Regions from separate parts of the Azoarcus sp. CIB genome, predicted to be linked through region 2. Evidence: predicted binding sites of a transcription regulator. Region 2 holds the regulator's gene; each other region holds the start of a gene.
What was found. Region 2 encodes FNR, which switches genes on or off when oxygen is low (the NO sensors DNR and NnrR bind a similar motif). Its sites were predicted from a motif close to TTGANCTAGNTCAA; they were not measured.

Region 1 (3,251 bases), 1.0 Mb from region 2:
GAAACGCGCGAGCTTCGCGACGGGCTGCTTCTGCCCCTTGAGCGCGAGTTCAAATTCGCGCAGCACGAACGCTTCGGCAAGCAGGTCGATGTGCGGCTCGTCGCCGGCCATCGTCACTTTGTATTGCACGGTCGCGTCGGCGCGGCCGCCACGGACGTCGCCACCCGGAAGCTGCGCGGCGTAGTACGGCAGGTAGCGCGAGATGAGGAAGTTCTCGGCGGCGACGCGCCCCTCCACCTCGAGCGGGCTGAGACGCACGCGGTCGCGGTGGCTGCTCTTTTCGCCGGCATCGGTGGCGAAGTCGAGCGCGAGTTCCGCAACGGCGTCCGGCGCGGTGCTGACGTTGCGAGCCTCGAACTGCAGGTCCTTGATCTCGGTGCGGAAAGGCTCACCGCCGCTATCCGGCCCGCCCGCGGCGCGGTCTTCGACGCGGATGGTCGCGCCGATGATCTTCGCGTTGTCGAGGGTGAACAGCAGCGGCTCGGGAGCAGCCGGTGCTGCCGCAGGGGGCGCGGGAGGTGTTGCGTTCGGCGGATTGCCCGCCACCTGACCGGCGCCCGCCGCAGGAGCGGGTGCGGCGGGCTTGTCCGCTGACGGCGGCGGCAGGATCTCCTGGAAATTCAGGCGTCCGTTGGCCAGGCGCACGACGTTCACGGTTGGCTGCCCGATTTCGAGGCGGTCGAAATGGAACTTGCGTGCGAGGGGCTGCACGTCGACGAGGCCGAGCGAAAGCGTGGGGATGCCGAGCAGCGGGGCGCCATTCGCGTCCTGCAGCGTGATCGAGGCGAAATCGACCGAACCTTTCAGCACAACCTTCGGCGTTTCGTCGGCGGCCTGCGAAAAGGCGAGCTCGAGATCGGTCGATACGCGACCTTCGGGCAGGCGGATTGCCGACTTGAAAGGCAGGTAGGCGGTGTAAGGCGTGAAGTCGAAGCCGTCGAGCTTGAGCTCGAGGATGGTGTCGCGGTCGTTCGCGAACGGCCGGGTGCGTCCGACGAGCTGCAGCGGACGCCCGTTGATGTGCGCAGAGACGACCGGCTCGATGAAGAGCTCGATCTTGACCGGCAGATTGGAGACGAAGGGCATGCCGATGGTGAGGTCGGTGATCTCGTTCTTGACCCCGACCAGCCGGTCCTCGACGTACACCGCACCATCGACGAGCTGGATGTTGTTGAGCGAGAACAGCGCCGGCTTGTCGTCCTCCGATTTCGGACGCGCGGCAAGCCGCTCCTGCACGTCGCTCCAGCTGTGGCGGGTTTCGTCGAGACGCACGAAATTGACGCGCGGCGCCTCGAGGCGTATCTCGCGCAGCACGGGTGCACCGCGGAAGATCGACTCGCCTTCGAGGTTCGCATACAGCGAGCGGAACGAGAACGCGCCGGGCTGCCCGTCTGCCTCGGCGATGTCGAGACCCGTTGCGGTGACGGTCAGCGCGAACGGGTTGATGTCGATGTCCTGGATGGTGATCTGGCGCCCAAGCGCGTCGGATGCGATCTTCTGCCCGAAATGGCGCACCAGCGGCGGTGCCGCCAGGAAGCCGAGCACGGCGATCGCGAGGACAGTGCCAACCGCCCACTTCGCCAGACGCTTCAGCCGGGCGGGATCGAATCGCGAACTGCGAGCCTGTGCCTCAACGGACATTCACTGCCTCCAAGAAAATTCCATATGACCGGGCCAGCCGTTCGGCCCATGACATCAATCTAGCAGGCTGCTGCACGGGTGTGAATCACGGCCGCGCCATTCCTCGATCTTGAGCCGCTTGGTTGTTGCCGGCATGGCAAAAAATGTTTCCGGATTTCATCGGCATCGCATTGGTCGCACCGGCGGCCGAACCGGCTCACCGCGGCGAATTGATTGGATACACGAACGGTTTGACACGCATCAAGGATCACCCTGCTGGAATTGGGAGAATTCATCCACCCACACAGGAGACCCGCAACCATGAGCCAGATCACTTCCCTGATGACCGACGACCACCGCCACTGCGACGAGTCCTTTGCCCGGGCCGAAACGGCCGTGGCCAAGGGCAAGTGGGACGAGGCGAGCGCGGCCCTGACGCAGTTCGCGAGCGAGCTGGAGGGGCATTTCGATGCCGAGGAATCCCTCCTGTTCCCGAAGTTCGAGGCCGCCACCGGGATGACCGAAGGCCCGACGAAGGTGATGCGCGGCGAGCATGCGGAGATGCGCAGCGCGCTCACCCGCATGCGCGACGCACTCACCAACAAGGACAAGGACGATTACGCCGGCGAGGCGGAGACGCTGCTGATCCTGATGCAGCAACACAACATGAAGGAAGAGAATATCCTTTATCCCATGTGCGACTCGCACCTGTCCGGCACGGACGTCGCGAACGGGTTGAGCGAGCGCCTGCACGCGAGGGCCTGATGAAGAAAACTGTAGACGCGCGCGGTCTGGAACCACCGCAGCCTTTCGAACTGGTGATGGATGCACTGGCGGATCTGCCGAAAGGCGAGAGCCTGTTGCTGCTGCTCGACCGCATGCCCCATCCGCTGTTCCGCATCCTGGACCGCGACGGCTACAAGCACGAAAGCCGCATCCGCGACGACGGCGTCGTCGAGATCGACATCCTGAATCCATGATTCCTGACGGACAGACCCTCAGCTACGACGCGGCGCCGGCCTTCTCGACGCCGCTGCGTTTCTTCATCACCGCCCCGCTCTTCGGCGCCGCGGCCGGAGCGGCCCTGCTGGCCGCGCCGGAACTGCTGGATTCGCGGTGGACGCCCGGTGCGCTGGCAGTGACGCACCTGGTGGCCGTCGGGTTCATGTTGACGGTGATGCTGGGGGCGCTGTTCCAGGTCTTGCCAGTGGTCGCGGGGGCGGTGATTCCGCGCTCGGGACCGGTCGCGACGGTCGTCCATCTGGCGATGACGATCGGCGCGCTGTGTCTGGCGTGGGGGCTGGGCAGCGGCTCGCATGCGTTTCTGATGCCGGCAACGGTATTGATCGGGGGAGGACTAGCGCTCTTCGTCGTAGCGGCCTTCCTCGGGCTGCGGCGGGTTCCCGTTGCGCAGGCGACGCCGCGCGACCTGCGCATCGCGCTGCTCGGCTTCTCGGTTGCCGTCGCGCTGGGTATCACACTGGCGCTGGCGCTCGGCGGCCGACTCGATCTGCCGCTGCTGACGGTGCTGAAGCTGCATATCGGCTGGGCCCTGCTGGGCGGGGCCGGCGTCCTGCTCGCGGCGGCGAGCTGGGTCGTCGTGCCGATGTTCCAGATCACGCCGAACTACC
Region 2 (3,251 bases):
CGGCCGGAGCGGCTCAGATGACCTTCGAATAGCGCGCGCGCTCGCGGTCGGAGCGCAGGTAGCGGTCGAACACCATCGCGATGCCGCGCACCAGCAGCCGCCCCGCGGGCAGCACGCTGATCCACTTGTCGCTGACCTTCAGCAGGCCGGCCTCTTCCATCGCCTTGAGATCCTCGAGTTCGTCGGCGAAGTATTCGTCGAACTTGATCAGGTGCGCGATCTCTATCGAGTCGATCGACAGTTCGAAGTGGCACATCAGGGCCTGGATGATCGACCGGCGCAGCAGATCGTCGGCAGTAAGCTCGATGCCGCGCAGCACGGGCAGCTCGTCGCGATCGAGGGCGTCGTAGTACTCGTCGAGCGTCTTCACGTTCTGTGCGTACACCGGGCCGATCTTGCCGATCGCCGAGACCCCGAACGCCATCAGGTCGCACTCGGCCTGCGTTGAATAGCCTTGGAAATTCCGGTGCAGACGCCCTTGGCGCTGGGCGATCGTCAGCTCGTCGTCCGGCTTCGCGAAGTGGTCCATGCCGATATAGACGTAGCCCGCCTCGGTCAGGCGGCGGATCGCCAACTGCAGGATCTGCAGCTTGGTGTCCGACGTCGGCATGTCGTTGATCGCGATGCGACGCTGCGGCTTGAACAGGCCCGGCAGGTGCGCGTAGCTGTACAGGGAGATGCGATCGGGCGACAGCTCCAGCACCTGTTCGAGCGTCCGATTGAAGCTGATGATGTTCTGGCGCGGCAGGCCGTAGATCAGGTCCATGCTGATCGACTTGAAGCCGGTGGCACGAGCTGCGTCGATCACGAGCTTGGTCTCGTCGTAGCTCTGGATGCGGTTGACCGCCTCCTGCACCTCTTCGTTGAAGTCCTGTACACCGACGCTCATGCGGTTGAAGCCGAGGTCGGCAAGCAGCTTCACGGTGTCGAAATCAACCTTGCGCGGATCGACCTCGATCGAGTACTCGCCGTTCGGCACGAGCGTGAAGCGCTTACGCACCGAATCCATGAGCTCGCGCAGCTCGTCGTGCGACAGGAAGGTCGGCGTGCCGCCGCCGAGGTGCAGCTGCGTCACCTGATGGCTCCCACCCAGTGCGGCAGCCTGCATCTCGATTTCCTTGTCGAGATATTTCAGGTACTTGGCGGAGCGCGCATGATCCTTGGTGATGATCTTGTTGCAGGCGCAGTAGTAGCAGATCGTGTTACAGAACGGGATGTGGAAGTATAATGAGAGCGGCTTACTCACGCCCCCGACGCCGCGTTGCGCCAGCCAGTCCCGCAATGCACGGGCATCGAACGCTTCGACGAAGCGATCGGCCGTGGGGTAGGACGTGTAGCGAGGCCCGTTGATGTCGAACCGACGAATCAACTGCTGGTCGAAAACAAGATCTTTCTGACTGGTCATGGTTGTATCGCTTGAGTGCATTCCGTACGATCTCAAAAAGCCGCAGTTTCGTGGTTGACGTGGATCAACGGTCCATTCCGCCGGGCGCCTGCCACTTCTCGGTCGACGTAGAAGGAACAATATTATCGTGCAAATGAAGGCGACGGTGCCGATTACAGTGGCGAGTCTGAAGGTCGCATGCTCCCAGTGCAACCTGGTCGAGTTGTGCCTGCCGTTCGGGATGTCGGAATCGGAAATCGACCGCCTCGACGAACTCGTCGGCGCGCGTCGCAAGATCAAGCGGCAGCAGAATCTGTATCGCGCGGGCGATCCCTTCGAAGCGATCTACGCGATCCGCGCCGGCTCGTTCAAGACCGACGTGCTGCTCGAGGACGGTCGCGAACAGGTCACCGGCTTCCAGATGACCGGCGAAATGCTGGGCCTCGACGGCATCAGCACCGAAACCCATTCGTGCAACGCGATCGCGTTGGAGGACAGCGAAGTCTGCGTGATCGCGTACAGCAAGCTCGAAGAGCTGTCGCGGGTGGTCGAGGGGCTGCAACTGCAGTTCCACAAGGTGATGAGCCGCGAAATCGTGCGTGACCATGGCGTGATGACCCTCCTCGGCTCCATGCGCGCAGAAGAGCGCCTGGCGGCCTTCCTGCTCAACATGTCCCAGCGATTCACGGCGCGCGGCTTCTCTCCGGCGGAGTTCCACCTCCGCATGACCCGCGAGGAGATCGGTTCCTATCTGGGCCTGAAGCTTGAAACGGTGTCTCGCGCCTTTTCGAAGTTCCAGGACGACGGCCTGATCGCGGTGCAGCAGAAGCACATCCGCATCCTGGACATCATCGGCCTGAAGCGGCTGATCCAGCACCCGTCGCCACGCCCCTGAGGGGGGATTTCCCCCTTCGTACGGCCGATCGCCCACGTCGTGGGCTATTGACGCCGCCGCGCGGTCATCGTTCCCGACAGGGCGGCAATATCCTCCTCGGAAAGCAGACCGCGAGCGATCGGCAGCAGATCGCCCTCCTCGCGCTGGATGTGCCGACGGTAGGCGTCGGCAAACGCCTCGACATCTGCAGGCGACAGATCGGCGTTTTCGCCGCCGGCGATGCGCTCGAGCCGTGCCCGCATCCGCGCCCAGCCGGCAAAGAGCTTCTGGTGATCGGCCAGGATCCAGTCGATGAGCGTGCCGAGTTCGGTACGCCGGGCGTCATCGGCACGCGCCCGCAGGACGGGAAAGAGATCGTCCTCTTCGTCCTGATGGTGCTTCACGGCAGCGATGTCGAAGTAGCGCATCACGTTGACTGCCGCCTGCTGCGCCTGCTTGTCCGGGCCATGCTCGGGCAGCCAGGCGGCGAGCCGCGCGAGGGTTGCAAGTTGCGCCTGCAGGCGCTCGTGGCAGGCTTCGAGCATCTCTAGAGGCGTCTCGAAACCCGGGGACGAAGGGATCAGCGAATCGGTCATCGGAACACTCCGGCAAACGCGATGAATCCTGCCGGGTTCTTGCTCAGAGCCACCGACACGATCCATGAAAAGGTTAGCAGGGCCGCGAGCAGCGCCAGCACTCGGACGCGCATGGTGCGCCCCCAGCGCAGCGCGGTCGCGCCGAGAAGAATATAGACGACAAGCGCGACGACCTTTGCGGTGACCCACGGCGCAACGAAGGGGTACTGGCCGCTCATGGTCGCAAGCGTGATCGCGCTGCCGAGAAACACGGTGTCGATGAGGTGCGGCAGGGTGCGCGTGACGCGGTGATCCAGCAGCGGACTGCGCCGCATCATCCAGACGCCCTGCAGCACGAATCCGCTGATGCTCAGGGCCGCGCACAGGATGTGCAGGTGCTTGACCGACAGATACATCG
Region 3 (3,251 bases), 680 kb from region 2:
ACTCGGGCTGCACGACCTGCAGGCCGGGCTGGAACAGCTCCGCGCGGATCGTCAGCGCCATCACGCCCCCCGAGAGGAACATGATGAAGCTGAAGACCAGGTACATCGTGCCGATGTCCTTGTGGTTGGTCGTCGTGATCCAGCGCATCAGGCCGGTGGGGCCGTGATGGTGGTCGCCGTGCAGGTGATCGGGCATTACCGCCGCCATGCTGCCTCCTTGACGATTCAAGCGTTCAGGCGTTCGTGGCTTCACTTGCCCCGCGCCGCCGCGATCTGCGAGGGCTGGATGGCTTCGCCGGTCTTGTTGCTCCAGGTGTTGCGCGTGTAGGTGATGACGGCCGCGATGTCGGCGTCGGACAGCAGCGCGCCGAAGGCGGCCATCGGCGTGCCGGGACGTCCCTTCAGCACGACCTCGATCTGCGCGGGCGCTTCGCCGAGCACGATGGCGGCTCCGTCGAGCGGCGGGAAGGCGGGCGGCAGGCCCTTGCCGTCGGCCTGATGGCAGGCGACGCAGTTCGCTGCGAAGACCTTGGCGCCGTGCTCGACAAGCTCGGCGAGCGCCCATTCGCGCGCCCCGGCGCTGGCGGCGGCGGCCATTGCGGCCTGCCGGTCAGCGACCCACTTGGCGTAGGCCTGCTGCGACACGACATGCACTTCGATGGGCATGAAGCCGTGGTCCTTGCCGCACAGCTCGGCGCAGTTGCCGCGGTAGACGCCTTCCTGGTCGGCACGGAACCATGCGTCGCGGATGAAGCCGGGGATGGCGTCCTGCTTGACGCCGAAGGCCGGCAGCCACCACGAATGGATCACGTCGGCGGCGGTCATCAGCACGCGGATCTTCTTGCCGACCGGGACGACGACGGGGTTGTCGACCTCGACCAGATAATGCTCGCCCTTGGTGGCCTTGCCGTCGACCTGCTCGCGCGGGGTCGACAGGTTGGATACGAAGCGGATGCCCTGCCCTTCGCCCTGCAGGTAGTCGTAGCCCCATTTCCACTGGTAGCCGGTGGCCTTGATGGTGATGTCGGGGTCGCGCGTGTCCTTCATCTCCAGCACCGTCCGGGTCGCCGGCCAGGCCATGCCGAGGAGGATGAGGATGGGGATAACGGTCCAGGCGATCTCGACCGCAGTGTTCTCGTGGAAGTGGGCAGCGACCGCGCCCTTCGACTTGCGGTGGTGGATCACCGCCCAGAACATCACGCCGAACACGATCACGAAGATGAGCAGGCAGATCAGCAACATGAGCGTGTGCATGTCGTAGATCTGCGCGGCGATGCCGGTGGCAGGGGGCTGGAGGTTGTAGCGGCTTTGGGCCTGGAGGGCCGGCGCGGCGATCACGAGGGATACGGCGACTGCATGACGACCGGCAAGACTCATGTCCCAACCCCCATCGAATGCGGCGGCTCCCGCGAGCCGTATTTCAGCGAATGCGAATTGATCATGCCATAGCGGGTTCTCCGGTCGCAATACGAGTTTTTGAGCTTTATCAACATATTGCAGCGCAATATGTGATATTCGCCCGGTCGCAGCAGCGATCAAGGTGCGGCGAGACGGTGCCGCAAGGTGCGCAGGATGCAGCCGATCAGGGGAATGTGCTCGTAGAGCTGGCGCGCGGGATCCCAGTGGTCGATGTGCTCGACGACCCGCCCGTCGGCATCGAAACGCAGGTGCGTGACGCCGCGGATCTCGCGGCACGCGCGCCCGGCGCCGAAGCGGAAGGTCCACGCCAGCATGGCCTGCTGCTCGCCCGCGAGACAGCTCGTCACCTCGAAGCGCGGCGTCTCGACGGTCGCGAACATGTGGCGGAAGATGCGCGCGATGGGGTCGAGGCCGGTGACGTCGTTGAAGGGATCGACAAAACGTGCGTCCGGTGCGTAGAAGTCCGCGAGGGACGCGAGCGACTGCGGCGTGAGCGTCGCATAGAAATCGGCGAGCCTTTCGGCGGCTGCGCGCGTCATGAGCCGGTTACCCGCCGCACGAGCGGAAAGTACAGCCGGTACGGCAGGACGCGCAGCAGCTTCATCAGTCGCGTGAAGCGGCGCGGGAAGTGGGTCTCGAAGTCGCCGCGGGCGAATCCGGCGACGATCTCCGCCGCAGCGTCCTCGGGCTGCATCAGGGCGGGCATCGTGAAGGGGTTCTGCGCCGTGAGGCGGGTTGCGACGAAGCCCGGACTGATGAGGTGGACCGCGACCCCGCGCGGCGCGAGGTCGAGATACAGGGACTCGGCGAAGTTGACGAGCGCGGCCTTCGACGCGCCGTAGGCCGCCGCCTGCGGCAGTCCGCGGTAGGCCGCAACGCTGCCGACGATCGCGATTGCGCCGCGCTCCTGCGCGAGAAGGGTCGGGAGGACGCTCGCGACACCGTCAATCACCCCGAGCAGATTCACGTCGAGGGTCGCGCGCACCGCCTCCGGCTCGAGCTCCCACGCGCGCATCGGCCGATAGGTGCCGGCGTTGAGGACGACGAGGTCGATGCCACCCCAGGCGGCGAGCAGATCGTCGCGCACGCACGCGTATTCCGGCGCCCCCCGCGTGACGTCCATCGTCAGCGCAAGACTGCCGGGGCACTCGGCGGCGACCGCGGCGAGGCGGTCGGCATCGCGCGCCGAGAGCGCGAGCCGCGCACCGCGAGCGGCAAGATCGCGCGCCAGCGCCGCGCCGATCCCGGCCGAGCCACCGACCAGCCAGACGCGCAGGCCGCGCCAGTCCCGGATCGGCGGATTGAGCGGCTCAAGGAAGCGCATGCGCCTTTCTCTTCACGAAGGACAGGCTGACCTCGCCGAGACGGACGCCGAACTTGCTCATCACCGATCGGTTCAGCATCACGCGCTCGTCCATCAGGAACATCCAGTCGTCGAAATCGACGTGCCAGATCCGGTCGCCGACCGGCAGCGCGAGCACGTAGCGCCAGCGCAGCGCGTTGCCGCGCGCCTCGCCCTGCGCCTCGCCGACCACATCGGCCGCGACGCCACCGTAGCGGTGCGCGCCGTGCCGCGTAATCGTCCATACGCGCTGCTGGGTGGTGCCGTCCGAGTAGGTGAAGCGCTCGTCGAGCGTGCCCACATCCCCGCGCCAGCTCGCCTCGATGACGACATGGAAGCGCTTGACGACCTTGCCCGAGCGATCCTGGAACATGCCGTAGGCGTCGAGCGTGCCATCGAAGTAGGTGCGCAGGTCGAGGACCGGCGTTTCGGCGGCGTACTCCTGCACATCGATGCCGGCGCAACCGGCCATCCCCGCGACCATCGCAAG

Region 1: a site for FNR is predicted at 1,872-1,885, ahead of AzCIB_RS10740 (hemerythrin domain-containing protein). Genes of this name have one in related genera too.
Region 3: a site for FNR is predicted at 1,477-1,490, ahead of coxB (cytochrome c oxidase subunit II). Genes of this name have one in related genera too.

What each region holds. Positions count from the first base shown of each region.
Region 1 covers NZ_CP011072.1:2,428,247-2,431,497, forward strand. Annotated here, with positions in the region: gene AzCIB_RS10735 (DUF748 domain-containing protein) at 1-1,641, opposite strand, end outside; gene AzCIB_RS10740 (hemerythrin domain-containing protein) at 1,942-2,385, shown strand; gene AzCIB_RS10745 (DUF2249 domain-containing protein) at 2,385-2,600, shown strand; gene AzCIB_RS10750 (GumC domain-containing protein) at 2,597-3,251, shown strand, end outside.
Region 2 covers NZ_CP011072.1:3,466,035-3,469,285, forward strand. Annotated here, with positions in the region: gene hemN (oxygen-independent coproporphyrinogen III oxidase) at 14-1,405, opposite strand; gene fnr (fumarate/nitrate reduction transcriptional regulator Fnr) at 1,539-2,279, shown strand; gene AzCIB_RS15405 (hemerythrin domain-containing protein) at 2,324-2,854, opposite strand; gene AzCIB_RS15410 (SirB2 family protein) at 2,851-3,249, opposite strand.
Region 3 covers NZ_CP011072.1:4,146,387-4,149,637, forward strand. Annotated here, with positions in the region: gene ctaD (cytochrome c oxidase subunit I) at 1-208, opposite strand, end outside; gene coxB (cytochrome c oxidase subunit II) at 250-1,377, opposite strand; gene AzCIB_RS18545 (nuclear transport factor 2 family protein) at 1,536-1,958, opposite strand; gene AzCIB_RS18550 (SDR family NAD(P)-dependent oxidoreductase) at 1,955-2,743, opposite strand; gene AzCIB_RS18555 (DUF3833 domain-containing protein) at 2,730-3,251, opposite strand, start outside.